One region of the Bacillus capparidis genome, then DNA from elsewhere that is predicted to be linked to it. Evidence: predicted binding sites of a transcription regulator. Region 1 holds the regulator's gene; the other holds the start of a gene.

What was found. The regulator NrdR, encoded in region 1, represses ribonucleotide reductase genes. The targets are predictions, from matches to a motif close to AACACNATATATNGTGTT.
Region 2: the regulator NrdR is predicted to act here: its motif matches at 10,705-10,722, upstream of nrdI (class Ib ribonucleoside-diphosphate reductase assembly flavoprotein NrdI).

The regions. Positions count from the first base shown of each region.
Region 1 covers NZ_JAFDST010000005.1:165,473-181,371, reverse strand. The annotation lists gene pnpS (two-component system histidine kinase PnpS) at 1-980, shown strand, start outside; gene polA (DNA polymerase I) at 1,278-3,917, shown strand; gene mutM (DNA-formamidopyrimidine glycosylase) at 3,936-4,763, shown strand; gene ytaF (sporulation membrane protein YtaF) at 4,874-5,509, shown strand; gene coaE (dephospho-CoA kinase) at 5,527-6,126, shown strand; gene JOC74_RS18445 (glyceraldehyde-3-phosphate dehydrogenase) at 6,248-7,273, shown strand; gene speD (adenosylmethionine decarboxylase) at 7,511-7,891, shown strand; gene JOC74_RS18435 (hypothetical protein) at 8,087-8,479, shown strand; gene nrdR (transcriptional regulator NrdR) at 8,513-8,971, shown strand; gene JOC74_RS18425 (replication initiation and membrane attachment family protein) at 9,091-10,497, shown strand; gene dnaI (primosomal protein DnaI) at 10,516-11,454, shown strand; gene ytxC (putative sporulation protein YtxC) at 11,593-12,447, shown strand; T-box leader at 12,489-12,731, shown strand; gene thrS (threonine--tRNA ligase) at 12,818-14,749, shown strand; gene JOC74_RS18405 (hypothetical protein) at 14,864-15,253, opposite strand; gene JOC74_RS18400 (MerR family transcriptional regulator) at 15,432-15,899, opposite strand, start outside.
Region 2 covers NZ_JAFDST010000001.1:578,461-594,359, reverse strand. The annotation lists gene glnA (type I glutamate--ammonia ligase) at 735-2,072, opposite strand; gene JOC74_RS02940 (MerR family transcriptional regulator) at 2,130-2,531, opposite strand; gene JOC74_RS02935 (methionine gamma-lyase family protein) at 2,646-3,896, opposite strand; gene hflX (GTPase HflX) at 3,929-5,191, opposite strand; gene spoVK (stage V sporulation protein K) at 5,303-6,277, opposite strand; gene JOC74_RS02920 (hypothetical protein) at 6,486-7,103, opposite strand; gene nrdF (class 1b ribonucleoside-diphosphate reductase subunit beta) at 7,140-8,135, opposite strand; gene nrdE (class 1b ribonucleoside-diphosphate reductase subunit alpha) at 8,217-10,319, opposite strand; gene nrdI (class Ib ribonucleoside-diphosphate reductase assembly flavoprotein NrdI) at 10,279-10,671, opposite strand; gene JOC74_RS02900 (hypothetical protein) at 10,881-11,099, opposite strand; gene hutH (histidine ammonia-lyase) at 11,271-12,764, opposite strand; gene hfq (RNA chaperone Hfq) at 13,299-13,520, opposite strand; gene miaA (tRNA (adenosine(37)-N6)-dimethylallyltransferase MiaA) at 13,565-14,506, opposite strand; gene JOC74_RS02880 (YmaF family protein) at 14,605-15,003, opposite strand; gene ymaG (inner spore coat protein YmaG) at 15,138-15,362, shown strand; gene JOC74_RS02870 (OsmC family protein) at 15,391-15,846, opposite strand.

The sequences.
Region 1 (15,899 bases):
TCGATGGAAGAGGCTATATTAATTTAGTCAACCGGGCATTTAAGGAGCAATTCCAAATTCAGCCGGAAACATTTTTATATCATTTGTATTATGAGGCCTTTCAGCATGAAGAAGTCATCCATCTGGTAGAAGAAATCTTTATGACGGAATCGAAAGCAAAAAGGCTGATTCATCTTCCGTTTCGCATAGAAAGGCGCTATTTTGAAGTGGAAGGTGCTCCAATTACCGGAAACAATGAGGAATGGAAGGGAATCGTTCTTGTTTTTCATGACATTACAGAAATGAGCAAGCTTGAGCAAATGAGGAAAGATTTTGTTGCCAACGTTTCCCACGAATTAAAAACCCCGATCACATCGATTAAAGGATTCTCGGAAACCTTGCTGGACGGCGCAATGAAGGATGAAAAAACTCTTTCTCATTTTCTTTCAATTATTCTAAAAGAAAGCGACCGTCTGGAATCATTAATCCACGATCTGCTAGAGCTATCAAAATTAGAAAAGCAAGACTTTCATTTGGTTGCTGAAACATGTGACATTAAAGAAATTATTAATGATGTTGCCAATATCCTCTCTTATCGTGCTGAAGAAAAAGGAATTGATATTGTGCTCGAATTGCCTGAGGAGCAAGTGGAGGTAGAAGGAGATCCACACCGCTTAAAGCAAGTTTTTATAAACCTAATGAGCAATGCTGTTGCCTATACATCTGAGAAAGGCTCAGTCAATGTTACGTTAAAACAATTGAAGGATAAGGTCATTGCACAGGTGGCAGACACAGGCATCGGAATAAAAAAAGAACATATCCCAAGAATTTTTGAAAGGTTTTACAGAGTGGATCGCGCAAGAAGTCGCAATTCAGGCGGTACCGGACTTGGGCTTGCCATCGTAAAGCATATCATTGAAATTCACGGAGGCAGAATTGACGTCGAAAGTGAATTAGGAAAAGGCACGATTTTTACGATTGAATTAAATCGAAATCTCTAAGTTTACAAATTGTTAACATTCTTTTCACGGTGAATTAATGAAGGGCTGGTAAGATTATCTTCGAAAACCCCTTCATCCAAGGAGCCATTTTTAGGACGAGAACCTACGTGTTCTCGTCCCTTTTTTCGTTTTTCCCTTCATTTTTCTTTCCTTATGAACTTTGTTAAAATAAAGTGAAACTTCAATCAGCCCCCACCTAGGATTGCTCGTTTACACTCAAAACCTTGAGGTGGGGGTCTTACTGCCCGTTAATACGGGATAAAAGATACGATTAGGGCTTTTTAGGAGGAGAATTGAATGACAGAACAAAAAAAGCTTCTGCTTGTGGACGGCAATAGTTTGGCATACCGCGCCTTTTTTGCGTTGCCGCTTCTAAATAATGAAAAAGGCATCCATACAAATGCTGTGTACGGTTTTACAATGATATTGACGAAAATGCTTGAGGAAGAAAAACCGTCTCATATGCTCGTCGCATTTGATGCGGGCAAAACAACGTTTAGACATAAGACTTTTAAAGAATACAAAGGCGGCCGCCAAAAAACTCCTCCAGAGCTATCTGAACAGATGCCCTTTATAAGAGAGCTGCTAAATGCGTATCAGGTGAAAACGTACGAGCTTGAAAATTTTGAAGCTGATGACATCATTGGTACGCTTGCAAAGTCAGCGGAGAAAGAGGGATATACCGTTAAAATCGTGTCAGGCGACAAGGATTTGACTCAGCTCTCCTCTGAACATACAACCGTTGCCATTACGAAAAAAGGCATTACCGAAGTAGAAAATTATACTCCTGCCCACGTGAAAGAAAAGTACGGGCTTGAGCCGAAACAAATAATTGATATGAAAGGCCTTATGGGAGATTCCTCAGATAATATTCCGGGTGTTCCAGGTGTCGGTGAGAAAACGGCAATTAAGCTGCTGAAACAATTTGATACTGTAGAGAAGCTGCTGGAATCCATTTCCGAAGTATCCGGGAATAAGCTGAAAGAAAAGCTTGAGGAATTTAAAGACCAGGCTGTTATGAGCAAAGAGCTTGCGACCATTACAACAGAAGCCCCGATTGAAGTGGGGGTTGCTGAGCTTACCTATGCCGGACCTGTGATGGACAAGGTAGTTGGCTTATATAAAGAACTGGGCTTTAATACCCTTCTTGAAAAACTCGGTGAAGGAGAGTCTGCTGGTGAAGAAGAAGAGCTGGAGGAAATTCAGGTTGAAATTTGCAGCGAAGTAAAAGAAGATATACTCTTATCTCCTTCGTCACTCGTCGTTGAACAAATGAGTGAACATTACCATGATGAGCCGATTGTTGGTTTCTCGATTGTGAATGATTCTGGTGCCTTTTTCATACCTTCTGAAGCAGGTTTAGCTTCAGAAGCATTTAAAGCATGGCTTGAAGATGAATCGAAGAAGAAATGGATCTTTGACAGCAAGAAGGCTCAAGTCGCTCTTAAATGGCAGGGAGTCCATTTAAAAGGCGCTGAATTCGATGTGCTTCTCGCCGCGTATCTATTAAATCCGGCAAGCTCGTATGAGGATGTTGCCAGTGTCGCAAAAGAGAAAGGGATCCAACTCGTTTCTTCCGATGAAACGGTCTACGGAAAAGGAGCAAAAAGAGCATGTCCAGAAGAGAATTCTCTTGCTGACCACCTTGCTAGAAAAGGGATGGCGATTACCAGGCTGTATGATCGTTTGCTGGACGACCTGAAAAAAAATGAACAGCTGGAGCTTTACGAGGATCTAGAGCTGCCTTTGTCTGTTATCCTTGGAGAGATGGAGAGCGAAGGGGTACAGGTGGACATCGACCGTCTAAAAAACATGGGAGCCGAGTTATCGGCCAAGCTGAAGGAAGTCGAAGAAAAAATCCATGAACTCGCAGGAGAACCGTTTAATGTCAATTCTCCGAAACAGCTTGGTGTCATATTGTTTGATAAGCTTCAGCTGCCTGTCATAAAAAAGACGAAAACGGGCTATTCTACTTCAGCGGATGTGCTGGAAAAGCTGGCTGACCAACACGAAATTGTCCAGTATCTCTTGCATTACCGGCAAATCGGCAAGCTTCATTCTACATACGTTGAGGGATTGTTAAAGGTCATTAAACAGGATACGCACCGAGTTCATACCCGCTTTAATCAGGCGCTTACCCAAACCGGCAGATTAAGCTCTATTGACCCTAATCTGCAAAACATCCCAATTCGCTTAGAAGAAGGGCGTAAAATCCGTCAAGCTTTTATTCCTTCAAAAAAGGACTGGCTGATTTTTGCTGCTGATTATTCTCAAATCGAATTACGGGTTCTCGCCCACATATCAAAGGATGAAAATTTGATAGAGGCCTTTACAAATGATATGGATATTCATACAAAAACGGCAATGGATGTGTTTCATGTCGAAGCTGATGAAGTTACAGCGAATATGAGAAGACAGGCAAAAGCGGTGAACTTCGGCATCGTGTACGGCATCAGTGACTATGGCCTGTCACAAAGCCTTGGTATTACCCGTAAAGCGGCAGGAGAATTTATTACCCGCTATTTGGAAAGCTTTAAAGGCGTAAAAGAGTATATGGATGAATCGATTCAGGAAGCGAAGCAAAAAGGATTTGTAACCACCTTACTTCAAAGAAGGCGTTATATCCCGGAAATCACCAGCCGGAATTTTAATCTGAGAGGCTTTGCCGAACGGACGGCGATGAATACCCCGATTCAAGGAAGCGCAGCGGATATCATAAAAAAAGCTATGATTGATATGGCAGAAGCACTAAAAAAAGAAAAGCTTGAATCAAAGCTATTGCTGCAGGTCCATGATGAATTAATATTTGAAGCACCAAAAGAAGAAATACACATATTAGAAAAGCTCGTTCCGGAAGTCATGGAAAATGCATTGAAATTGGATGTACCTTTAAAGGTGGATTATTCTCATGGACCTTCTTGGTATGATGCTAAGTAAAGTGAGGAAGTGGAAGAAATGCCGGAGTTGCCCGAGGTTGAAACGGTCCGACGCACGCTCGAAGAACTGATCATTGGCAAAGAAATTAGTGAAGTTGAAATCAGATGGCACAAAATAATTAAAAAGCCGGCAGAGCCAGAAGCCTTTGCAAGAGCTCTAGTCGGTGAAACGATTCATTCTGTTGGCAGAAGAGGCAAGTTTCTTTTGCTGAGGCTGGATCATTATGTACTCGTCTCTCACCTCCGGATGGAAGGGCGCTATGGATTGTATAAGCAAAGTGATGAGTATGATCCTCACGTCCACGTGATTTTTCGCTTTGGAGACGGGACTGAATTACGGTACCGCGACGTCAGGAAGTTTGGAACGATGCATTTGTTTTCGCCTGGAGAGGAAACAAAGGAGCTTCCTCTGTCACAGCTTGGTCCAGAACCATTTTCTGATAGGTTCACGCCTGCTTATTTAGAAGAAAAACTAAAAAAAACGGCGCGCTCAATTAAAAATGCTTTGCTTGATCAGACAATTATCGTCGGGCTGGGAAATATATATGTCGATGAAACGCTATTTCGGGCAGGCATTCATCCTGAGACGATTGCGAATCGTTTGTCTCCCATGCAGATCGAAAAATTGCACCGGGAAATCTATTTGACATTAAAAGAAGCGGTTGATGCCGGCGGCAGCACCATTCGCTCGTATGTAAATTCCGAAGGGAAAGAAGGAGCATTTCAGCTTCAGCTCTTTGTGTATGGCAGAAAAGAGGAGCCGTGCAAAACGTGCGGATCTCCAATTAGCAAAATAGTAGTCGGAGGCAGAGGAACCCACTTTTGTGCAAGCTGCCAAAAGCGCTAAACATGGTGCGCGAGGCGAATCATTTATTCAAGCTGTTAAAGCATATGATTTAGAATGTTCAACACACAGATGTTCATTCGTTTTGCTTTAGCAGAAAGGAAGAGTTGAATATGACGTCGTTTGCATCGCTGCTTCTGCTTGCATTTGCCGTTAGCTTAGACAGCTTCTCTGTAGGTTTTACTTATGGGTTGAGAAAAATGAGAATTCCTCTTAAGGCGGTTTTTGTCATTGCCTGCTGCTCGGGATTCATCTTGCTTTTTTCCATGTTTGCAGGGCATTTTCTTACTCAACTGCTGCCTGATCAAGTAACGGAAAAATTCGGAGGAATCATTCTTCTTGTGATGGGAAGCTGGGTAATGTATCAATTTTTCCGGCCAGAAAAAGAACAGGAAACGCTGATTAATGAAAAAACTTTGATGAATCTTGAATTGAAATCGTTAGGAATTGTCATTCATATTCTCCGGAAACCGACCAGTGCGGACATTGATCGTTCTGGTACGATCAATGGTGCAGAGTCTTTTCTTTTAGGTTTGGCTCTTTCAATAGATGCTCTAGGCGCGGGTATCGGGGCATCTATGCTCGGATTTTCTCCGCTGGATATGAGTTTGTCCGTGGCAATCATGAGCTCAAGTTTTCTTCTTGCCGGCATAAAGGCTGGACATGTTTTTTCAAAATGGAGCTGGATGGATAAATTGGCTTGGGTTCCGGGCTTTCTTTTAATTATTATCGGGTTATGGAAGCTTTAAAAGGATGTGAGAAATTTTTGACTATCGTAATAGGTCTGACCGGAGGGATCGCAACTGGAAAGAGTACGGTTGCGGACATGATGAAAAAGGAACAAATTCCGGTAATTGATGCCGATATTCTGGCAAGGGAAGCAGTTGCTAAAGAGAAGCCAGCTTTTAAAAAGATAATTGAAGCATTTGGAAAAGACATTTTAATGGAAAGCGGCGAGTTGAATCGTGTAAAGCTTGGATCGATCGTATTTGCTGATGAACAAAAGAGACAGTTATTAAATCAAATCATCCATCCAGAGGTCAGGAAAGAAATGGTTAATCAACGGGATGATCTCATACAGAGCGGACACAAGCTTGTGGTTTTAGATATTCCTCTGCTTTTTGAAAGCGGCTTGGAGCATTTTGTTGATTATATTTTGGTTGTGTCGGCGTCAGAAGAACTTCAGCTGGATCGTCTCATGAAACGCAATCATTTGTCTGAAGAGCAGGCTAGAAACAGGATAAATGCCCAGCTTCCTCTTGAAGAAAAAAAGAAAAAAGCGGATGCTGTCATTGACAATTCTGGAGAAATAAGCGAAACGAAAGCCCAGCTTTATCGCATATTAAATAAGCTTACGGCGAATTAGAAGAGCACAGATTGCGTGCTCTTTTTTTTATAAAAAACGATGGCAGGTGGATTTTAATGTGTTATACTAATTTGTGAATAATGTGTAAAAAGTATAACATATTAAACGAGGGGGACTAGGAGTGGGTAAGACAAGAGTGGCAATAAACGGATTTGGACGGATCGGCAGAATGGTTTTCAGAAAAGCAATGCTTGATGACAAGCTGCATGTTGTTGCAATTAATGCAAGTTATCCACCTGAAACATTGGCCCATTTAATAAAGTATGACACAAATCACGGAGTATACGGTGCAAATGTGCAGGTTGATGGTGACAGCCTGATAGTGAACAGAAAAAAAGTTTTTTTACTGAATCACAGAGATCCAAAGCAGCTTCCTTGGATGGAGATGGGGATCGATATTGTGATTGAGGCTACAGGGAAATTTAATGAGAAAAAAATGGCACAAGGGCATATAACAGCAGGGGCGAAAAAAGTAATATTAACAGCTCCGGGGAAGAATGAAGATATTACCATTGTGATGGGTGTCAATGAGAAGCAATTTGATCCGGATAAGCATGCGATCATCTCAAATGCATCATGCACTACGAACTGCCTTGCTCCAGTTGTCAAAGTTCTTGACGATTCATTTGGAATTGAGAATGGTTTAATGACTACTGTTCATGCATACACAAATGATCAAAATGCAATTGATAACCCTCACAAAGACCTAAGAAGGGCAAGATCCTGCGGACAATCAATTATTCCTACTACAACCGGTGCAGCAAAAGCTCTTTCAGAAGTCCTTCCCCATTTAAAGGGAAAGCTGCATGGGCTCGCTCTGCGAGTACCGACCCCGAATGTTTCTTTAGTCGATTTAGTAGTAGATGTAAGAACAAATGTATGCGCTGAGGAAATAAATTTTGCTTTTGAGAATGCATCAAAAGGTTCATTTTATGGAATATTGGGAACTACATATGAGCCTCTGGTTTCAATTGATTTCAATTCAAATCCGCATTCCGCTGTGGTCGACTGCTTAACGACAATGGTCATGGAAAAACGCAAGGTGAAGGTCTTGGCATGGTATGATAATGAATGGGGATATTCCTGCAGAGTTGTGGAGCTTGCTACTTTCGTCTCATCCAAAATGAAACAAATGTCAGTGGTTTAACCCGCACGAAGTCATGGGTAAAACTTAATTATGCTTTTCTCCCCTGGACAAAACTTTTGTTGCAAAAATATCACAAACAAAGTATACTATTTTTCGTGATCTTCTCGTTCGCAATTGAATCGTCAATACTTAAAGGGTTAGGACCTCTTAGGACTAACTTTCCCCCGTGGTATTATTTGCGGTCTATTGCTTGGAACTTCACTTCTTTAAATTTTTGTTAAGGGGGGGTCCATGACTATGGAAACAATGGGGCGTCACGTGATCTCGGAATTATGGGGTTGCGATTTTGACAAGCTTAATGACATGGATTTTATTGAAAAAACGTTTGTAAATGCCGCTTTAAAATCAGGGGCTGAGGTTCGCGAGGTTGCATTTCATAAATTTGCGCCTCAAGGAGTAAGCGGAGTTGTTATTATTTCTGAGTCACATCTTACGATTCACAGCTTTCCAGAACACGGTTATGCCAGCATCGATGTTTATACGTGTGGTGATCTTGACCCGAATATTGCGGCTGATTATATTGCTGAAGCGCTAGATGCAGAAACAAGGGAAAACATAGAAATCCCTAGAGGAATGGGGCCTGTTCAAATCAAACAAGCCCGTGTAAACGCGCTATAAAAGGGTTTGATCCCGTTCACATGCAAGAAAATCAAGAAGAACGCAGGAAGAAGGAGCTGGAACCAAGAGCATAAAATGCTTTTGATGTGCCCGGCTCTTTTTTATTTTGTGTACGATATTCCCTTTTTTTCTCCGCTTTTTCTTTTGCGGATTTTTTTGTAAAATAGAAATAGAATGAAAAAGGGGAAAAATACGATGAGTGTAATGAGGTCTATTCAAAGCTTTTTTACAACGAATACGGAAACATCAGACGAGCATTGGGACGAAAGGTTAAAGAGCAGATATTACAAATCGAATGCGAAAAAAACATTGCAGGAGGTTGTTGAAGTATTAAACGCCTTCGAGGGGATTTCAATCACTTCTGTAAGTGAAGACAGAGGGGAGATCAGTGCATCCATCCACAAACCGCGGAAAGGATTCCTGGTGGCTACAGTAGTCTCTGTGCGCCCGTTTGAAACTGCAGTTGATTTTAATGTTTTGACAGAAACCAGCCTTCCCAGTGACTTTGGCAACAGCAAGCGGGTCGTGTACAACTTGTATGAGAGGATAGATCAAAAATTATCCAAATCACAAACCGGTAAAATGTAAAAAAATGAATCGCGATAGTCAGGAGTTGATGTTATGAAGTGCCCTTCCTGTCAACATCAAGGGACAAGGGTGTTGGACTCTCGTCCAGTTGACGAAGGAAAATCTATTCGAAGACGGCGCGAGTGTGAGCAATGCCACTTTCGATTTACGACATTTGAAAAGGTGGAAGAAATTCCATTGATTGTTGTAAAAAAAGAAGGTGTTCGTGAGGAATTCAGCCGTGATAAAATCTTGCGGGGGCTTATTAAGGCTTGTGAAAAAAGGCATGTTGCCTTAACCCAGCTTGAAGATATATGCAATGACATCGAACGTGAGCTGAGGAGCCAGGGAGTGTCGGAGGTTAAGAGCGAGCTGATCGGAGAAATGGTCATGGACAGGCTGGCAAAAGTAGATGAGGTCGCATATGTAAGATTCGCGTCCGTTTATCGCCAATTCAAGGATATTAATGTATTTATTGATGAACTGAAAGACTTAATTAAAAAAGAGCAATAAACTGCAAAAATAAAAGCTTGAAGACATTCCTTCAGGCTTTTTTAAGTTCGTCAGTTTTCATGTCCAGGCAAAACAGTGTAAAATAGAAAGAAGCAACAAAATCGGAAGGTTGACATTGTATGGGAACACATTGGAAAGACATACTGCCTATCGATCCTTATATTGTGAAAAGTAATTCACTACTGCAGGATGCAGATAGACAAATTTTAACATTGCTATATCAGCCGTTAATCGGTCCGATCGCATTCAGCTTATATATGACGATGTGGGGTGAGCTTGAACAGCATAGTATTTGGGCAAAAACGGCAACTCACAAGCACCTTATGGCTATGATGCAGACGAATTTGCATGTTATCTATGAAGAACGGGCAAAGCTAGAGGGAATAGGGCTTCTAAAAACATATTTGGAGGAATCCGCTGAGGAAAAGCTGTTTATTTACGAGTTGCAGGCTCCTCTCAGACCAGTTGATTTCTTTGAAGACGGTATGCTTAACGTTTTTCTTTACAATCGAATAGGAAAAGAAAAATTTCAACAGCTGAAAAAACGGTATTCCCACCCTGCTGTATCGGAAAACGCAGTCAATGTTACAAAACCGTTCAGCGAGGTTTTCTCCTCTGTACAGCCAAGTGAATGGAAGGTGTCTGATGATGTGTTTGATTCGTTGGCGCCTGATGTAGGGGACGAGTTTTTAAAGATTGGAAAAAGCCAATCGATTACAATATCGAAAGACACGTTTGATTTTGAGTTATTTGAGGCAGGTCTTTCTGATACGCTGATTCCGAAACAAGCACTTACGAGATCTGTTAAGGAACTGATTGTTAAACTTTCCTTTTTATATGGAATCGACCCGATGCAAATGCAAAAAGTTGTCATGAGCGCGATTGGCGAAGAGGATAGAATCGAGCCTGAGGCTTTACGTAAGTCAGCTAGTGAATGGTATCAGCTGGAACGTGGACAAGTATTGCCTAATCTTGTTGAAAGGACTCAGCCGTTCCATTTAAGAGACTCTGAAAATGCAAATAGTGAAATAGATTCATTGGATCAAGAGCTGATTGACCAGTTAAACACTATTTCTCCCAGAAAGCTGCTGAAAGACATTTCAGGAGGGGTCGAACCGACTCAATCTGATTTGAAGCTGATAGAGGAAGTCATGCTGGATCAGAAGCTTGAGCCGGGCGTGACAAATGTATTGATATACTATGTGCTGCTGAAAACAGATATGAGGCTTACACGAAATTATGTGTTAAAAATTGCTTCTCATTGGGCACGAAAGCAAATTAAAACAGTCTCTTCGGCGATGCAGCTTGCTATCGAAGAGAACAGAAAATATTTGGAATGGGCAGAAGGAAGGAAAAAAACAGGAAATACCGGCAAGAAAACGATCCGGGAAGAAAAGCTGCCTGACTGGCTGAAGGATAACAAGAAGCAGGAGCCATCATCTTCTGAATCAGCAGTGATCTCAGATAACTCTGAAGAGGAAAAGAGAAAAATGCTTGAAGCTTTTAAAGGGATCAATGGAGAGTAAAAAAGGAGGTGTTGAATGTTGGAGTCTATAAATCAATCATTAAAGGCAGTAACGGGACGAACTGATTTTAAAGAGCGTATGCGTGAGATGAAGAATAAAGTGTTGGATAATCCGCAGGTGAAGCGGTTTATGGACGAGCACAAGCAGGAAATCAATGAGGAAATGATTGAACGAAGCTTAAATAAGCTTTACGAGTTTGTCCAGCAAAACAAATCTTGTGAAGGCTGCCCGAGCTTGGAGCAATGCGGAAACCTGCTTCAGGGTTTTACCCCGGAGCTGACTTTAAACGGAAAAACAATTGATGTAAGGTATGATGTCTGCCAGACGAAACGTAAGGCGGATAAAGAGGCAAAGCAACAAGCGATGATCAAAAGCATGTACATGCAAAAAGATCTATTAAAGGCAACGACTCGGGATCTTGATGGCACAGATCCAAGTCGTAGGTATGTCTATAAACAGCTTACTGCATTTATTGAGAATTATAAAAAGGATAAAAAAGGGAAAGGGATTTACCTCCACGGGAAATTCGGTGTGGGAAAAACCTTTATTTTAGCAGCAATCGCAAATGAGCTCGCTGATAAAAATTGCTCGTCCATGCTGGTCTATGTTCCGGAATTTACGAGAGAGTTAAAAAACTCTCTCAAGGATCAGACAACTGAAGAAAAGCTGCAAATGGTTAAATCAGCCCCTATTTTAATGCTCGATGATATCGGTGCAGAATCGATGTCCAGCTGGGTTAGGGATGAAGTGTTCGGCACCATTCTTCAGCATCGCATGTCGCAGCAGCTGCCAACCTTTTTTTCCTCCAACTTTACCCCGGACGAATTGGAGCACCATTTTACTTATTCCCAAAGGGGAGAAAAAGAAGGGGTCAAAGCAGCAAGACTCATGGAGAGAATTTTGTACTTGGCACAGCCTGTAAAACTAGATGGCGAAAATCGCCGAAAAAATAATTGAAGCAGCTCCTTTCTTTTAAAGAGGAGCTGTTTTTTTTCAAACAGTGAGGCTTGGTGCAGTTTGGATCCGGCATAAATTTAGGTCTATTTTTTTGTTTGTCCCATATACATGTAACAGATGTTGTTAGGGGGGACAAATATGCTGGAAATTATCTTTGAAAACGATCATGATACCGCAGCGTTTTTACAAAATGTAAATATAGCTGCCGCACAAATCCTGTATCCTGTAGTGATCCATAAAGGAACGAACAAAATAGGCATACAAATTTCTGAGCCTTCTATAAGCATTGAAGAATTCGTGAAGCCTTTAGTGGCGCAATTCATTTTAGAATGCAAGGAAAACGAATGTCTTACAGCCATCATTAAAGGAAATTATTATTTTCTCGACCACGAAGAGCAGCAACAAATTCTTCATTTGGCACACAGCGTAATTGAGGGTGATGTCGTCATTCCCTCTCTTCAAGATAAACCTCCCAGAGAGCGTTATATTCATCAAGAATTAGCACAAATTCCTTTGTCATCAGGCAGCTTTTCCATCCGCTCCTTTATGACGTTTCGTTTAGCGCAATATCATGAACGGCTTAGGGAGTATGTGGAGTCCGCGATAGAGGAATACAAGATGGAGCAGGAATACCAAAACTTCATTCAATCGCTCCGAGATTATGTGCATAAAAACGAACCAAAGCTGGAGAAGGTTCATATCGTCCATGATCACCAATTCGCCATATGGGAACTGAGATATATGTCAGAAAAAGAAAAGAAAAAATACATAGACCGGCAGTTTATAAAAGAACACCCAATGTATATTGATTCCCTGTTGTTAGCGCCTCTTGTCAGCATTGCCCCATTGCAAATTGAGATCTACACGAAGGATATTGAACATGCAATGATACAAACGATTCAAAACATTTTTCAAGAAAGAGTCCGCTTATACAGTCTTAAAGCGTTCAAGGAGCGTACGGTTTTTTTTAAGCAATCAAAAGAACCTTCTTGATTTTCGTGAAAAAACGATTTATAATACGGATACACTTGCATAGAAATGTTTTGATAAGGACACGAGTAATTTGTACACCGATTTGTAGAGAGGGAAGCCATCGGCTGAAAGCTTCCTAATCAGGAGCATGTTTCTTACCACCTTTGAACATCAGCTGTAAACGACTAAGTCTAGTAATGGCTGACGGGAGTTCCCGTTACTGATGAAAAGCTGCAGAGAATGGTTTTAGCTCTGCAGGAAAAAGGGTGGAACCACGATTCCGTTAATCAAGCCTCGTCCCTTTCATAGGGACGGGCTTTTTATTTTGCATAAACGCCTGTTCTCTATTAGGGGACGGGCGTTTTTTTATATAAGAAAAGGAGTGACAAAGATGTCAGATATGGTAAAAATCACATTTCCCGATGGCGCAGAGGGGGAGTTTAAAAAAACCACAACAACAGAGGATATCGCGGCATCAATCAGTCCGGGACTCCGGAAAAAAGCTCTGGCCGGGAAATTAAATGGATCGCTCATTGATTTAAAAACGCCAATTGAAGAAGACGGCGCCATTGAGATCGTTACCGATAAATCGGATGAAGCATTGGAAATTATGAGGCACAGCACCGCTCACTTAATGGCTCAGGCGATTAAACGCTTATATGGGAACGTGAGATTAGGAGTAGGGCCTGTCATTGAAAGTGGCTTTTACTACGATATTGATTTGGAGGAGTCTATCACGCCTGAGGATCTTCCAGCAATCGAAAAAGAAATGAAGAAAATTATTAACGAAAATCTTCCGATTGTACGTGTGGAGGTTTCCCGCGATGAAGCGAAGCGGAGGTTTGCAGAAATCGAAGATCCGTTAAAGCTTGAGCTATTGGATGCCATTCCTGAAGGCGAAAAAGTAACCATCTATGAGCAAGGAGAATTTTTTGACCTTTGCCGCGGCGTTCACGTACCATCAACCGGAAAAATCAAAGAATTTAAACTGCTGAGTCTGGCCGGAGCTTACTGGCGCGGAGACAGCAACAACCAAATGCTGCAAAGAATCTACGGTACAGCCTTCTTCAAGAAGGAAGAATTAAAAGAGCATTTGCGCCTGCTTGAAGAAGCCAAGGAGCGCGACCATAGAAAGCTCGGTAAGGAGCTAAAGCTGTTTGCCAATTCGCAAAAGGTTGGCCAGGGGCTTCCACTTTGGCTGCCGAAGGGTGCAACCATCAGGCGCACGATCGAAAGGTACATCGTAGACAAAGAGGTCACCCTTGGCTATGAGCATGTCTATACTCCGGTTTTGGCCAGCGTAGATCTATACAAAACCTCAGGCCACTGGGACCATTATCAGGATGATATGTTCCCGATCATGGAAATGGACAACGAGGATCTGGTTCTTCGCCCAATGAACTGCCCGCATCATATGATGGTCTATAAAAACGACATACACAGCTATCGTGAGCTGCCGATCCGGATTGCCGAGCTTGGCACGATGCACCGTTATGAAATGTCCGGCGCATTGTCAGGCCTTCAGCGGGTTCGCGGCATGACGCTGAATGATGCCCATATCTTTGTACGTCCTGATCAAATTAAAGATGAGTTTATCCGTACTGTGCATTTGATTGAAGAGGTCTATAAGGACTTTGGATTTGAGAATTATTCCTTCCGTTTGTCTTATCGCGATCCAGAAGACAAAGAAAAGTATTTTGATGATGATGAGATGTGGAATAAAGCCCAGGCGATGTTAAAGGATGCAATGGATGAACTCGGCCATGATTATTTTGAAGCAGACGGAGAAGCTGCGTTCTACGGCCCGAAACTCGACGTTCAGGTTAAAACTGCTCTCGGCAAGGAAGAAACCCTTTCTACCGTGCAGTTGGACTTCCTTTTGCCGGAACGCTTTGATTTAACCTATATCGGTGAAGACGGAAAGCAGCACCGCCCAGTCGTCATTCACAGAGGCGTCGTGTCGACAATGGAACGCTTCGTTGCCTTCTTAATTGAAGAATACAAAGGAGCTCTTCCTACGTGGCTTGCACCGGTACAAGCCGAGATTATTCCTGTATCTCCTAGCGTACACCTTGACTACGCAAAGCAGGTGGAAGCTCGTCTGCAGCGCGAGGGAATGCGCGTTGAGGTTGATTTCCGCGATGAGAAGATCGGCTACAAAATCCGTGAAGCACAAATGCAAAAAATCCCGTATATGCTCGTCGTCGGCGATCAAGAATCAAAAGACGGCGCTGTAAACATCCGGAAATACGGAGAGCAAAAGTCCGAAACTGTTTCGCTGGAAGAGTTTGTTGCAAAGATTTCTGGTGAGTTGAAGAAGTAAGTACATGGTCCTTTTCTTTGGCAGGGACAAAAATGCAGGCCTATCCGAAAGCAGAGGATAGGCCTGTTTTCTTATCTGTTTGTACCCGATTAAACGACTATTTTATTAATCTAATTATAATTGTTCTTCAATGTACTCATTTAATTCCATTAATATATCTTCAAATGATTCATCAAGAAATTCACCGGCAATCTTACTGCCAGGAATGTTTCTTGAAATCGGTAATCCTAAGAAATAACTTTCGCACTCCCATATATTTATGATATGTATATCTAGTAGTTCATTGCTTTCATCAGCTATTCCTATTGAAATGGATGAATGGTATCCAGGCTGAAAGGGGTCGCTTCCCTCTATTTCGATTCCAGCTTCAAAATCTAAATTTTTATTGGTGAAAACAGAATTATACTCACTTACCAATTTTTCTAAATGGGCTTTTAATTGCTCTTCAGTACGATTAATCTTTTCCTTCAAATCTGGAGTGAACTCACTTTGTAAATATTTCATCGATCGGCCTCCGATTGATACTACTCACCTTAAATTCGTTGTCTTATCATTAAATTCCTGTAAAAAAAACATCGAAGGAAGTCTCGATGTTTTTCAAGTGAATTTGTCCACGGTCGGATAAATTAAATAATGGGATGAAATATCGTCATAATGGTCGGATTTATTCAAAAAATGGTCGTTATTTAGCTGCTGCAAATGACTCTGCCGCTACGTAAAGAAAGTAGGAGAGCCCTGTCTGATTTGATTCAATCATTTGACGATGAAAATCATCGGTCAAAAAGAATTTGGTTTGCGCTACGAAATCTTCTGCTTCTATGTTTTGACTATGTTCATTTAAGAAGCGGATGTGTTTACTAATTAAGGAGCGCACTTCTGCGTCATCGTGCGTTACCCCGTTCTTTAATGCATCTGCCATGTGTTCCATAAATTGTTGGGCTTCAATAGCAGATTCATTTAATGAATCAACATCTATGTCTTGATCTTCAATTAAATCGTAACCATAATTTTCTACCAGATGAGTGTTTTGCTCTTGTAATGCCTCTTTCCACTCATTTTCACTTTTAAATCCTTTAAACATATCTGATTTTTTCATTTTTTCTCCTTTCATGGCATGATCAATCGTTTCGTCTATCGTCTGCACCAAGCG
Region 2 (15,899 bases), on a different contig from region 1:
AGGATATGACATTAACGACAGGGATATTGCTGATTTGAGTCCTTATATCACCCATCGCGTGAAAAGATTCGGCGATTATGTCATTGATTTGTATCCCCCTCCACAACTATACCAACACATTCAATCAGCCGATGTTTCTTCTACTATAACTTCTCCATTTAGATTGAAATGTTACCATGCAACTGGAGAAATCCGTTTCAACATATCCGAATCTTGTTCCATACTTTCCCCGTAAGTCAGCGTATTAGAGCAATCGCTTTACAATGGGCTGGTGCGGATTTAAACAACGCCTGTATAGTGGTTGATCATACGATTGATTATGAAGCAGAAGATGATGAGGAGTTATTCGGGGATACCAAAATATATGGCCTAAAACAATTTAAAGAAAAATACAAGCATGATCTACATTTAGTATTTTGCCGTGAAGTTGGAAGTTGTTTAGCTAATTCCACTCTATTTACTGCATTTAGATGGATTCTCAAAAAAGCATATCTACCCGGTGTACTTTTCCATTCGTTGCGGCAAACTTACTCAAATAAGATTGGGGCACAACTCAAGGTCAGATCTGATATCTAATCTCATCCGAGCGAAAAGATCCAATCCGATTCGATTGAAAAATACGAAAAACACACAATAAAAATAGGGCGCAGCAGTCCAGCTAACAAAGAATATATGAAATCATGCCCCAAATAAAAAACCCCTCAGCGCATAGAGCGCCAAGAGGGGTTGATTTATTAAAACTGAGTTAAATATTGATCGCGTTCCCAAGGATGTACTTGTGTGCGGAACATATCCCACTCGATTTCTTTTGCTTCAATGAAGTGTGCGAATAAATGCTCACCAAGCGCATCGACCATAACTTGATTGGATTTTAGCTCTTCTAAGGCAAGTGCCAAAGTTGATGGTAAATCAACGATGCCGCTTTCAATACGCTCTTCTTTGCTCATGACATAGATGTTTCGGTCAATTGGTGCCGGAGCAGATAATTGATTTTTAATTCCGTCTAAACCAGCAGCTAAAAGAACACTCATTGCCAAGTATGGGTTAGCAGCTGGATCTACGCTGCGAACTTCTACGCGAGTACTTATACCGCGAGAAGCTGGGATACGAATTAACGGGCTTCTGTTACGTGCACTCCAAGCGACATAACATGGAGCTTCGTATCCAGGAACCAAACGTTTGTAAGAGTTTACCGTTGGGTTTGTTACTGCTGTAAAGCTTGTAGCATGCTTAATAATTCCAGCGATAAAGTGTCTAGCAGTTTCGCTTAATTGCAATTCTCCATTTTCATCATAAAATGCGTTTACTCCTCCCTCTTTAAATAGGGAAAGGTTACAGTGCATACCAGATCCGTTTACGCCAAACAATGGTTTAGGCATGAATGTCGCATGCAAACCGTGTTTGCGGGCAATTGTTTTAACAACAAGTTTAAACGTTTGGATGTCATCGCATGAACGAAGGGCACCGGCATATTTAAAATCAATTTCGTGCTGACCAGGAGCAACTTCATGGTGAGACGCTTCGATTTCAAATCCCATTTCTTCAAGCTCAAGAACGATATCACGACGGCAGTTTTCACCAAGGTCAGTTGGAGCAAGGTCGAAATATCCGCCTTTATCGTTAAGCTCTAGTGTCGGGTCTCCTTTTTCATCTAATTTGAACAAGAAGAATTCAGGCTCAGGCCCTAAGTTGAAATCAGTGAATCCTAATTCTTCCATTTCTTTCAAGATTCGTTTTAGGTTGTTACGCGGATCCCCTTCAAACGGTGTACCATCCGGGCTGTAAATGTCACAAATAAAACGGGCTACTTTACCTTTTTCAGCAGTCCAAGGGAAAATGACAAAAGTATTTAAATCCGGGTATAAATACATGTCAGATTCTTCAATTCTTACGAACCCTTCGATAGAAGAACCATCAAACATGCACTTGTTGTCAAGCGCTTTTTCAAGCTGGCTAACAGGAATTTCTACGTTTTTAATTGTTCCTAAAATGTCTGTAAATTGCAGACGGATATACTTTACGTTTTCCTCGTTTACTAATTTGACAATATCTTCTCTAGTATACTTTGCCATTTCGCAAAACTCCTCCTCTAAAGGTAAATGTATATAGCAATGCAGTTGCTAATAATGTTAACGGAAGAACCTGGACATATCTCCTTGGCGTGTCGTTTGGCCTTTTTGGAAGCGTCCTGCTTGAATAAGCTCGTTCTTCAAAATCTTACGTAATTCTTCATCGGACATGTTGTGTTTTAATGTCTTTTCAGACTTATCATTGCCCATTTTCTCTTTTTGTGCTTTGGCAAATATTTGTTTTATACCTGCCATATTCACACCTTGGTCGATCAGATGTTTAATTTCCAATAATTTATCGACATCATTAAAAGAAAATAAACGTCGGTTCCCTTCACTTCTGGAAGGAAATACTAATTCATTTTCCTCATAATATCGAATTTGTCTTGCAGATAACTCAGTTAACTGCATCACAACTCCCATTGGAAATAAAGGCATTGAGCGGCGAATTTGATCACTCATCTCAATTTCCTCCTTCTCTATCACATGATTTCATTATATTTGATGTTATATTATGTGTCAACAATATGTAAGGAATCTTTACACCGTTTTTATTCTTTTAGTACTAATAAGTATTCACAATAGACCTTTATCCAAGAGCGATTGTACTCCCCCGCAGACAGCGGTTTTTACATGAGAATATGTAAGTCCCCCTTGAATATACGTAACATACGGCGGTTTTACAGGACCATCTGCCGATAATTCGATACTTGCCCCTTGTACAAAAGTCCCTGCAGCCATAATTACGTCATCCTCGTAACCCGGCATATAGCTTGGATACGGAGTGACATGCGAGTTTATCGGGGAAAAACGTTGAATGGCTTGGCAAAATTCGATCATCATTTCCGCATTATGAAATTCGATGGATTGAATTAAATCTGTGCGCTTTGAATTCCAGTCAGGATTCGTTTTGAGTCCAAGCTTTTCAAACAGCCTCGAAGTAAATACAGCACCTTTTAATGCCTGTCCGACCACATGGGGAGCCAAGAAAAAGCCTTGATACATTTCCTGCAATGCAAAAAGCGAGGCTCCTGCTTCACTGCCTATCCCGGGTGTTGTCATCCGGTAAGAGCAAGCTTTGATCAAATCGGCTTTCCCGACGAGGTATCCGCCCGTTTTCGCAAGGCCCCCGCCTGGATTTTTTATTAATGACCCGGCAATTAAATCGGCTCCGACATGGGACGGTTCTTTTGTTTCCGCAAATTCACCGTAGCAGTTATCAACAAATACAATAAGATCTTCCTTTAATTCTTTTACATAACGAATCATTTCCTCAATTTCATCAATTGTAAATGAAGGACGGTTGGCATACCCTTTTGAACGCTGGATGCCAATGACTTTCGTATGTTTATTTACTGCTTTTGAAACTGCGTCATAATCTATTTTCCCATCGGACTTTAATTCGATAGATCGATAACCGATATTGAAATCCTTTAGAGACCCAGAATTTTTTTCTCCTCGTATACCAACAATTTCTTCAAGTGTATCATATGGCTTTCCTGTCATATAGAGGAGCTCATCTCCGGGCCGCAAGACGCCGAATAACGCAATCCCAATCGCATGTGTGCCGGATATAATCTGCGGCCGCACGAGTCCTGCTTCCCCGCCAAAAACATCGGCATAAATCTGTTCCAGTGTATCTCGTCCCGCGTCATCGTATCCGTATCCGGTGGAAGGGTTGAAATGCGAGTCACTCACCTTATGTTTTCTAAAGCTATCAAGCACCCTAAGTTCATTATACTCAGTAATTTCTTCGATTTTTTGATGGATGGGAGCAATCTCTTTCTCAGTTTCTTCAGCAACCTTCCTTATCTTCTCATCAAACATCTCGTGTTGTAAATACATACAGCTTTCCTTTCTTACTCAAACTTTTTTAGCTCCCCGTAGATTCGGTGGTTCGGATGGGCAAAGCCGCTGATATGATATACTTCAGGTTCTTCAATGAAGGTGGTGCCTTCAATCATCGTTGAAGATTTCATTTCAGCAATCAGCTTGCCATGATCTGCTGGAATTCTCACAGAATAAGGAACAAACAGTTCTTCCTTCATGAAGGACTCCATTTGCTTTTTCAGTCTTGTCCCATCATTTTCATCTTTTACGCTCACCAATACATAATTTTCTTCATGGGAAGGAATAAATTCCTCCGTTTTTTTATCTCTCTTATTATAGACGGTCAGCCGCGGAATTTTATCTGCTTCTAGCTCGGTTAAAAGATTTTTCACTGTCGCTTGATGCCCTATATTATCTTCATTTGAGGAGTCGACGACGTGCAGGATGACGTCCGCTTCCCTCACTTCTTCTAATGTAGAACGAAAAGCAGCGATAAGCGTCGTCGGCAAATCTTGTATGAAGCCAACTGTATCTGACAATAAAAGAGTATAACCATTCTCCAGCTCCATCCTTCTTGTCATTGGGTCAAGCGTGGCAAATAACAAGTCCTCTTCAAAGCTTTCTGAGCTTGTCAGCTTATTAAACCACGTCGATTTCCCTGCGTTCGTATATCCAACAAGAGCTGCTTGCAGAACGCCATTTTTCTTCCGTCGATCACGGTACCTGCTTCTGTGCCTGACGACAGTTTGCAGCTGCGATTCTATTTCATGGATTCTGCTGCGAATATAGCGCCTGTCAGTTTCAAGCTTCGTTTCACCTGGTCCTCGTGTTCCGATTCCACCGCCCAGGCGAGATAAGTTCATCCCTTGGCCAACCAGACGCGGCAACATATATTTTAACTGGGCAAGTTCGATTTGCAGCTTGCCTTCTCGTGTTCGTGCTCTACCCGCAAAAATATCTAATATTAACTGTGTACGATCAATCACTTTCGCTTCAATCGTGGAAGCTAATACCCTTAGCTGGCTTGGCGAAAGCTCATCATTAAAAATGACCAGATCCACACCCGATTCTTTCGTGAATGCAGCAAGCTCCTCGAGTTTTCCTTTTCCAATGAATGTAGAGGAATCAGGAGAATGACGTTTTTGAGTAAAAATGGAGACAACCTCTCCTTGTGCTGTTTTCGTTAAAGAAGAAAGCTCTTCCATCGAGTACTCAAATCGTTCATCTGACACATGGGGCAGCTGGCAGCCAACAAGTATGACCTTTTCATGAATATCGTCTAATAGGTTCAAATACATGTTCCTTTCCTTGTTACTTCCGAATAGATTAATCTTATCAGACTGTGACTTCAGTTGCCAGAAATCTTCTGCAAAAGAAAACCCGCCGATCGTGAAGACAGCAGGTTACAAATTATCAGCAGATGTCGCGTGTTCTTCCTTAAAAGTTATATCTTGGCTCATTATTGTCATTAAGTCACTCCGTAAATAGGAATCACCCATGAGCAGTCTCATCGCCTGAGAACGGATCGATTTTTCAATAATGTTGCGCACGTAACGGCCGTTGCTGAACTTTTCCGGGCTGGTCGTGCTTTTAACCGTCATTAAGTGATCCTTAAGCTTCCACTCTGCTTCTGAACTGAACTGGTATTCACGCTCTGACATCATCCGTTTTGAAATTTCCATCAACTGCTGAACGGTATAGTCCGGAAAATCGATATTGATCGGAAATCTAGATTGAAGACCTGGATTCAGCAGCAAAAACTGTTCCATTTCTCTCGAATAGCCTGCCAGGATGAGAATAAATTCGTGCTGCTTATCTTCCATATGCTTCACTAACGTATCGATTGCTTCTTTTCCGAAATCCTTTTCTCCGCCTCTTGCAAGAGAATAGGCTTCATCAATAAAAAGAATGCCCCCCATTGCTTTCTTTATCAAATCCCTAGTCTTTTGCGCGGTGTGCCCAATGTACTCCCCGACCAAATCTGCACGTTCCGCTTCGATCAAATGGCCTTTGGTAAGAACGTTCATTTCAAAAAATAGCTTTCCCACTAGTCTGGCGACCGTCGTTTTTCCCGTTCCAGGATTGCCTTTGAACATCATATGGAGTGCTTGCTTGCCCGCTTTTAACCCTTGTTCTTCGCGCTTTTTATTAATAAAGATCCAAGCGTAGATCTCTTTAATATTCTTTTTCATTTCTTCCATCCCTACGAGAGTTCCCAGTTCCTTTTCAATTTCCCTTAAAATTCCGTGCTTCGTCTCATTTTTTTGCATGGCTTTTTGATATTCCGCTTCAGCTTCTTTTTGATCAAGAACATTTTTTTGCCCATTAAGAATAATATTGATTTGGCCATTTTCTTTATACGTTACCGCTCTCTCCATCCCAGTGTTCACCTCACACATTAGTCTATGCGATTTCGAATGCATCCGTGACAAATGCCTATGTTCTTTTAAGGCTACTCCTATTGTATTCACGAAAAGCCTGGGCAAACCCCATTTAATTGGATCATAGAGATTGATATATATGTAAATGCATACTTACTTATTACAAAAAAAACAGCCTCTTCAATGAGAGGCCTTTGTTAATTGGTTACGAAAGAATATCAACGACAAACTGTGACCATGTTTCCAGTCTGTTATAAAGGTCTTTTTTCTTCAATTCTGATACGGGCAGCCAGTACCCCCGGATTTGTTCGGTTTCTCGAACAGCAACAGCGGCATCGTCTTTTAGCTCAAGAGCGGATAAAATTCCGATATGGACGGCGCCCACATTTGTTTCGTCATCGTTGATTAAACCGATAGCTGTCATTCCGAGCTTGTCCGGTTCATTTATAATGAGCTCTTCTTCAAGCTCACGATCTGTATTGATTTTCAATAGCTCTTGAAAGGATTGACCGGGCTCCATATTCATATGCCCGCCAAAGCCTAACGAAAGCTTATTATGCAGCCTTGCTTCTCCGCCGCCTGAAAGTCTTTCATAAACAAATACTTCATCCTTGCGTTTAATCACTACATAAGGTATCGGCTGTTTGAATTCCGGCGCTTCCTCTGCATCGCCTCTTCTCATTTCGGAAAAATGCTCGGCAATTTGCCCCATAATTTTCGAAACCAATTCCTCATTGCCCGTAAGCCCTTGGAATGTTAGCGTTTCATCAGCAAATACTTCTTTTCTTGGTACGACTAAAATGATTTCATCCATTTTTCCCATCGTTGTTACCTCCAGTACATGTAAAAAGAGCAGATGTTACACCTGCTCTTGTTTTTCCTTTTCTGTAAAGTAAAAATCCTCGTCCTTTATCGGTTCCACGGTTGCTTTTTTGTAGCCGTTGCCCTTCATGCTGAAGAAATCATGGGACTTCGTCTTCGTATTCAGCCCGTTTAATACGATTGGGTTGATCTCTTCATCCTCAAAATAAGGATCGAAGCCAAGGTTCATCAGCGCTTTGTTTGCATTGTAGCGGATAAATTTTTTCACGTCGTGGGAAAGCTCAACCTGGTCATAAATATCCTCTGTATATGCAAGCTCGTTTTGATAAAGGGTGTCTAACAGCTCGAGAGAAAAAGTCTTCAGCTCTTCCTTGACCTCTTCAGGTTGCTTTCTATAAATTTCTTGAGCAAGCAGGCCGACATATACTCCGTGAATCGATTCATCGCGAAGAATCAAATTAATGATCTCGCCGCTTTGCATCAGCTTGCCCTGTCCATAGAAATAAAGAGGATAATAGAAGCCGCTGTAGAACAAAAAGCTCTCTAAATAAACCGAAGCGACCATGGCTTTAAATAATGAAATCTCGTCATCCTTTTTGATCTTTTCATAAATTCCTACGATGATCTCAGCCTTTTTTTGCAAGTATTTGTTTTCTTTTACCCACTCAAATACCTCATTAATGGTCTCGGTCGGAGCAAGAGTCATAAAAATATTCGAATATGATTTGGCATGGACCGCGTTTTCCATCATTGCCATAAAGTTCAGCACCGCTTTTCGCTGGTGGCCTTGAACGTGCTCCGCGATGATTGGCATACCGGTGTTGCCTTGCTCTGTATCAAGAAGAGTCAGTCCTGCAAGCACCTTCATGTATGTGTCCTGCTCATTTGCACCGAGATATTTCCACGTTAACAAATCTCCATTTAAAGAAATTTCCTCAGGCAGCCAAAATTGCTTCACATTTTGGTTATAGAACATTTGTGTAAAGTCATCTTCGTGCTTTGACCAGTTCGCAGCGTCATAAATTTTCGTCAATCTTTTGTCTCTCCTTTTGCTTACCCGCTTTTTTAGCAGCCGGTTTGTCTTTCCGGCTGCTAATTGATCCGGGGTGGTTCATTAAACGACACAAGACAGACAGCTTTCTTGCCCTGTATCCTTCGTCCTTGCATAGTACAACGTTTTAATGCCCTTATGGTGGGCATAAAGATCAATTCTGTTTAAGTCGCGTGTCGTCATCGTATCCTTCAGGAACAGCGTGAAGCTGATTCCCTGATCGACGTGCTGCTGGATCGTCGAAATCATGTCAACAACTTTAAACATGTCCATATCATATGCCTCTTTATAGAAAAACCAGTTTTCTGGAGCAAGCCCAGGCATCGGATAATACGTTTTTGAATTTCCATAGGTTCTTTCTTCAATACGTTCCATGATCGGCATGACAGAAGCCGTGCTGGATTGAACATACGAAATCGAACCAGTCGGCGCAATACAAAGCCTGTAGCTGTGATAGAGCCCGTTCTCTTTGACAAATTCTTTTAGTTTTTTCCAATCCTCAATTGATGGAATATGCATCCCTGCAAACAACTTGGCGATTTTATCAAATTTCGGTGTAAAGCTTTGCTGAATGTATTTATCAAAATACTCCCCCGTTGCATAAGCGGAGCCTTCATATTGATAAAAGGTTTCCCCTTTTGCTTTGGCGATTTCTGCGGACCGCTCAATGGAATAATAATTCACCATCATAAAATACGTATTGGCGAAGTCTCTTGCTTCTTCACTTTCGTACGGGATATTGTTCTGTGCCAAATACCCGTGAAGGTTCATCGCGCCGAGGCCGATAGATTTCATCGCTCTGTTTGCTCTTTTTACCGCTGGTGCGTTTTTAATGCTTGTCGTATCCGAAACATGAGTAAGGGAATCGACAGCAAGCTTTACTGTATGCTTCAAAGATTTATTGTCCATCGTATTTAAGATATTTAATGAACCAAGGTTGCAGGAAATATCAAGCCCGATTTCATCCTTTTCATCATAATCTGTATAAGAAGAAACCTGCGATGCCTGAAGCACTTCGGAGCAAAGGTTGGAAAATTTCACTTTGCTGATATGATTTAAGGCATGAACATTGTTGACGTTATCCTGGAACATGATGTAAGGATAGCCTGACTCTGATCGTAACAGTGCCAGTTTTTCCAACAGCTTACGAGGGTTGATTTTTTCTTTTTTAACCTTTGGATTTTCGACTAGCTTGTCGTACATAAGGTTCATATCGAGTTCATCCATATGCTCCCCGTATTCCTTATAAACTGTATGCGGATAAAAAACGTAAGCCCCCTTATCCTCTTTTGCCAGTTCGACAAACTTATCCGGAATGACAACGCCAATCGATAACGTTTTAACACGGACATCCTCATCGGCTGAAATCTTTTTTGTATCAAGAAAATCGTTTATATCCCGATGAAAAATATTCAAATAAGCGCTGCCTGAGCCTTGCCTTTGCCCCATCTGATCAGCATACCTGAACGCGTTATCTAGAAGCTTCATGACGCCGACAACCCCTTTTGTGGCATTCTCAACGTCTTTGATGGCCTCGCCTTTTGCCCGCAGCTTGGAAAGATTCAAAGAAACTCCGCCGCCGAGCTTCGACAGCTGCATGGAGATGTCGATTGCTCTTGAAATGTCATTTAAAGAATCGTTAATTTCTAAAAGGAAACAGCTGACAAGCTCGCCTCTTCTTTTACGTCCTGCATTTAAGAAGGTCGGCGTGCTTGGCTGGTATTCCTGATTAATCATCAAACGGACGAATTCTTTCGCTTTACCTGCATCCCCGTTCGCAAAGAACAATGCGACAATTGCGATTCTGTCTTCATATCGTTCGAGAATCTTTTTCTTGTCGTTCGTTTTTAGCGCGTAATCATTATAAAATTTAAACGCACTCATAAAGGAAGGAAAACGGAATTTTTTATCGTAAGCTGTCTTAAAGACTTGTTTAATTTCTTCGAACGAATATTGACTTAAAAATTCTCGCTCGTAATAGTCGTTTTCTATTAAATAATCAATTTTTTCTTTCAAATCGTGAAAAAATACTGTGTTTTGATTTATGTAGTCAACGAAATAGCTATGTACAGCTTCCTTATCCTTCTCAAATTGGAATTTCCCTGATTTTTGAATCATAATTTCATTATTTAACTGTATCCATTTTGGCACTTGATTCTGTGACAACTTTCTCTACCTCCTGATTGAACAAATCAACGTCTTTCGCTGTTCCGCTAAGTTCGAATTTGTGGATGATCGGGACTTGGTAAGAACGAGATATTCGATCAGCACTCCCCGCAAAAAACTCTCCCCAATTTTTGTTGCCGCTGGCCGCGACACCTATTAAATGCTTTCCGTTTTTGTCGAGAAAATCCTTAGTCGATTGCGGAACTTCTCCGAAATTTGTCGTGTAGGTAACAAGAATGAAGGGGGAATTGATATCCTCCACCTCATCTACGTGTTCTTTCGAATAATGTTCGATTTTCTCCATAAACCGTCTAACATTTCCTGTTTTCGAATCAAAAATGACTTGAACCATTATCGAATCACAACCCAAACAAGTAATCTATCTAACACAATATATAGTATAATAACTTGTCCAAAAACACAACATATTGATCTCGATTCATTCGTACGTTTTTAAAAAGAAGAAGAGCAGAATGCAGCTTTCTTCCGCATCCTACTCGGCATAATGAAAAGTCGATGTTTATCATAACATGAAAAAAAATTATGATGTAGACTAGACTTTTATTTATTTTTTTTGTAAGTAATGCATTTTAATTCTTCACAAATTTCTTCAATTTCAGCCTCTATCCCCAATTCTTTAACTAACGTTTCAATTGCGGTCTTAATCGAAGCTTCGCGAATCAGTTCCTTACCGTTTAAAGAGATGCTCGTGCCGTATTCAAAACAGGAGTCATCTTCACATGTTTCTTCCCAATGTGAAATCGTAATTTTTTGTTTCATTTTATACCATACTTTCGTATTTTAGTTTTTAAGCGAATCTATTCTAGTGTAGCTGATTTTGTCCCTGGCTGTAAAACAAGAAGACCTGCATACACAATATTTGAATCAACATCTCGGGGAAATATATGGACGAGTTCCAGGGGCGTTTTATTTTTTTCTAGCTTTCCTTTTCTATACCTTAATATTTCTATTTTTTATTGCCAAGGACATGGCTTCAATGTCAGGCGAAAGGCTGCGGTCACTTGTAATCTCCGGCACAATGGATCTTATGTTTTCGTATAGCTTTTTAGTTTTAGGTGCCAGTTTTTCCGGTCCCCGAATAGAAGCCGCTTGAGCAGCGCAAATCGCTTCGATTGCCAAAATCCGTCTGCTATTCTCTATGATTTGATAGGCATGCCTTGCTGCCGTCGTCCCCATGCTCACATGATCCTCCTGATTTGCTGAGGAAGGGATACTGTCAACGCTTGCGGGATGGGCAAGTGTCTTATTTTCGGAAACGAGAGAGGCTGCTGTGTATTGGATAATCATTAACCCGGATTCAAGGCCGGGTCTTGGGCTCAAGAATGCAGGCAGGTCATTGAGCTGCGGGTTTACGAGACGCTCCACCCTTCTTTCTGACATACTTCCCAATTCAGCCATTCCTATTCCTAAAAAATCCATAGCAAAGGCAATCGGCTGACCATGGAAATTACCGCCTGAAATTATCTGTCCGCTGTCTGTAAATACGAGAGGATTGTCTGTTGCCGAGTTGATTTCAATCAACAGTTTTTCCTCGGCATACTTTAACACTTGACGTATAGCTCCATGAACCTGAGGGATGCAGCGGAGAGAATATGCATCCTGCACCCTAAGCTCGCCTTGCTTTGTCGTAAGAAGGCTGCCTTTCAAGTAGGATAAGATCGAAGCGGCTACTTCGGCCTGCTCAATATGAGGTCTCACAGCATGCGTTTCCGGGAAAAGAGCATCTACAATCCCGCGCAAGCTTTCAAAAGTTAAAGAAGCTACTGCATCGGCAAAATGCGCGAGATCATTCGCTTCGAGATAGGAAATCGTGCCAAGTGCAGTCATTGCTTGCGTTCCGTTTATAAGAGCAAGGCCTTCTTTCGCTTTTAAACGGATCGGCTGAAGTCCGGCCTTCTTAAGCGCCGCTCTGCCATTCATTTTATGTCCTTTGTATATCGCTTCTCCTTCGCCGACAAGAACCAATGCCAGATGTGATAATGGGGCAAGGTCTCCGCTCGCGCCCAGTGATCCTTGGCTTGGGATAATCGGATATAGGCCCGCATTAATGCAATCGACAAGCAGCTGAATCGTTTCTCGCCGTACACCGGAATACCCTTTCGCCAGCGCATTCGCCCGCAATAAAAGCATCGCTCTGCTGACATTTTTAGAAAAAGGCTCTCCTATTCCGCATGCGTGGCTTCTGATGAGGTTCAGCTGCAGCTCTTCTGTGTCACTGGCAGAAATAACTGTATCGCTTAGTTTTCCAAATCCGGTATTCACTCCATACATAACCTTACCCATCTTTAAGTGACTGTCAATAACGGCTCTGCTTCCATCAATTTTAGTCCAAGCTTCATCCTTGATCCGAACAGAAGCTTCTCCATTCAAGATCGATCGAATTTCGTGAAAGCCAAGGTCATTTCCGTTTAATTGAATTTCCATCGGGCAAGCTCCTTTTCTTTTTTGCCTATAAAAAAGAGCGCTACATCAAGGACATATACAACTCCTGGACATAACTCCCTAGAATCTAAAATTTGTTAGGTTTGTGCGTTGAATTACATTTTATGTGAATGGATTTAAAAATAGTCGAATGTAAAAGAGTCATACAAGGGTAATTTAGGAGAGCTACCGAAACGCTAAACACATCAATTCAGTAAAGATGTCGTGCTCTTAACCGAGCCATACTCTGTGGATCAGTAGGGAAAGTAAAAAGCCTGATAATTGCAATTTTGCCATTAACAGAATTTCGAATTTACAACTATATCTTACCACATAAAAGCAGCAATTGTTACTTCCAAATAATTTTTTATAATAAATCCCCATTCCTTTATTACGATAGATGATTAATTTATCAGTGGAATAAAGCGATGATTCCAACATTTAACACAAAGAGCTCAAAATAATATATTATTTTAAAATAACGAAATTAAAACAAAAAAAGAACCAATCCTTTGTTTAGGATTAGTTCTCCGTGTGCTATTCAAGCTCAAGATTAACGTTTTTTTGCGGAGAGAAAGTAGAAATAGCATGCTTATAAATAAGCTGCTGCTTTCCTTCTGTTTCAAGCAACACGGTAAAATTATCAAAGCCTTTCACCTGTCCGCGCAACTGAAAGCCGTTTAACAAGAACACAGTAACATAAACATTATCTTTGCGGATTTGATTTAAGACCTGGTCCTGAATATTTATCTGTTTCATGTTTTGTCCTCCTTGGTATGTATCACTATTTGTTAATGTTTCGATTAAAATTTGAGCTTTCCTGCTATATACGAAAAAATTTCGTGTTTTTTCTTCTCAAAGTCTAGAGGATCTGACATATCAAACCATTGAACTTCCATTTTATTTCGAAACCATGTCAATTGCCTTTTTGCATATCTTCTGCTGTTTTGTTTTAAGGCAGCAACTGCTTCTTCAATACTAATGTCTCCATCCAAATATGTATAAAACTCCTTATAGCCAATTGCTTGTATGGATTGGCAATTGGTCAATCCATCCTGATAAAAACCTCTTACCTCTTCAAGAAGACCATCTACCATCATTTGGTCGACCCTTCGATTGATCCGATCATACAGCTGTTCTCTTTCCATCGTCAAACCGACTAGAGCCGTATCATATAGGTACCCGCTTTTTTGGTTTGCTGTTTGGTCCGTTTTGGTCCTCCCTGTAGTATGAAGAACCTCCAATGCCCGAACCACTCTTCGTACATTATTCGGGTGAATGTTTTTTGCCGATTCAGGATCTCGCTCTGCAAGCAAATGATAGAGATACATATTTCCTTTTTCTTGGGCGGTTTTTTCAAGATTTTTTCGAAATAGAGGATCACCTGATTCTACCGTAAAGGAATAATCTGACAATACCGCTTCAATATAAAGGCCAGTACCGCCTACAATCATCGGTAATTTTCCCCGCGAGGATATTTCGCTGATTTTTTTTCTGGCCAGTTCTTGAAATTCAGCAGCAGAGAAAGATTCGCAAGGTTCTTTTATATCAATTAAATGATGGGAAATTCCTTGCATTTCTTCTGCTGTGATTTTAGCAGTGCCAATATTCATTTGTTTATAAACCTGCATGGAGTCGCCGCTGATAATTTCAGCATCCAGCATATCTGCCAGTTGAACGCTGAGATTTGTTTTACCTACAGCTGTTGGTCCGATCAATACAGCGACCTTTTCTTTTCCTGCCAAATCAATCACTCTCTTTATTGAAGCTGTCTATCATTATAACATTATCCATCAACAAATATCTATACAGAGGATACCCATTCACAGAAAGTTTAAACCGCTTACCAGTTTAATGGTTCATTTCCGACAATTTCAAACGTTTTGCCACGGTACGAATGCCTGTGACGTTCTTTTTCACCTTCTTGGTAAACGACTCCCCCATGGGGAATATCAACAGGTTCATTGTATGCAAGATATGTGGAGCCGCTAAGTAAATGATAATGCGTCCCGTCAACACTTGGAATCGCAGGACCCGAAATCCCATAATACCTGTGATAATGCCCGTTTTCAAAGGAAACTACTCCCGCAAAAAAGTGAGTGTGCTTGTCGTAATTGCTACCGTTTGACGGCTGAGAAAATCCTTCAATCAAGTGATAATGCCCAATCTCTTTTGAGGTTATTATCCGGTATGCATGGACATGGGAAGGCTTTCTTTCCCAATCTGATTGATAAAGCGGCAATTGATCCACTCCCAACTAGATTAGTGATTTTAGATGATGATACAACCGGGTGGTCTAATACCCAAGCAAATAAAACTAGGCTGAATACATTAATTTTATATAGATGAAAAATATTGAATGGAGGAAAATAAAACATGACACAATTCCCGCCGTTTGTTGGTGAAACAGACGAAAGAATCCGGCCATTTGGTTTCGGCCGTCCATGGTATGGATTTGGCAGGCCTTTTGGCTTTTGGGGTGCAGGACCATTTGTCGGCGGTCTCGTCGGAGGATTAGTCGGAAGCGCTCTCATCAGTCCCTTTTACTACCCGCCGTATCCGTACCCTTACCCTTATCCGCCGTATCCATATTATTATTAATATGCACTGGCCCAAAAAGCGGGCCAGATTACATAAGAATTTTTGGGAGAACTTCCGCTTCCAGCTCAATTTGAACATTTCCCTTTATCGCTCGGGAGATCATACATGCATTCTCTGCCTTTTCTGCAAGCTTGTATGCTAATGACACATCCTTTTTTTCGGCATCAGCTTTAAGCTCGATCTTGGGACGGTGAATGATCTTTTTATACGTGAAAATTCCATTGGTCACGTCAACAATTCCCTCGGAGGTCATTGATAATGTGTTTTTTTCAAGTCCGCTCCGTTCCATCATCGCGGCAAGGGTAATAATATAGCACGTTGAGGCTGCTCCAAGTAGCATTTCATCCGGGTTTGTCCCCACTCCCGGGCCGTCCATTTCAGGCGGAATCGATATATTCGTTTGCAGACCGCCGCACGAAATCTCCCCAACACTGTTTCTGCCGCCAGTCCAGTGCGCTTGTAAATGAAAGTGATGTTCAGCCATCTACCTCAACTCCTCCTGTGATTCCTTACAAAGCCCATTATAGAGCCCGCGAG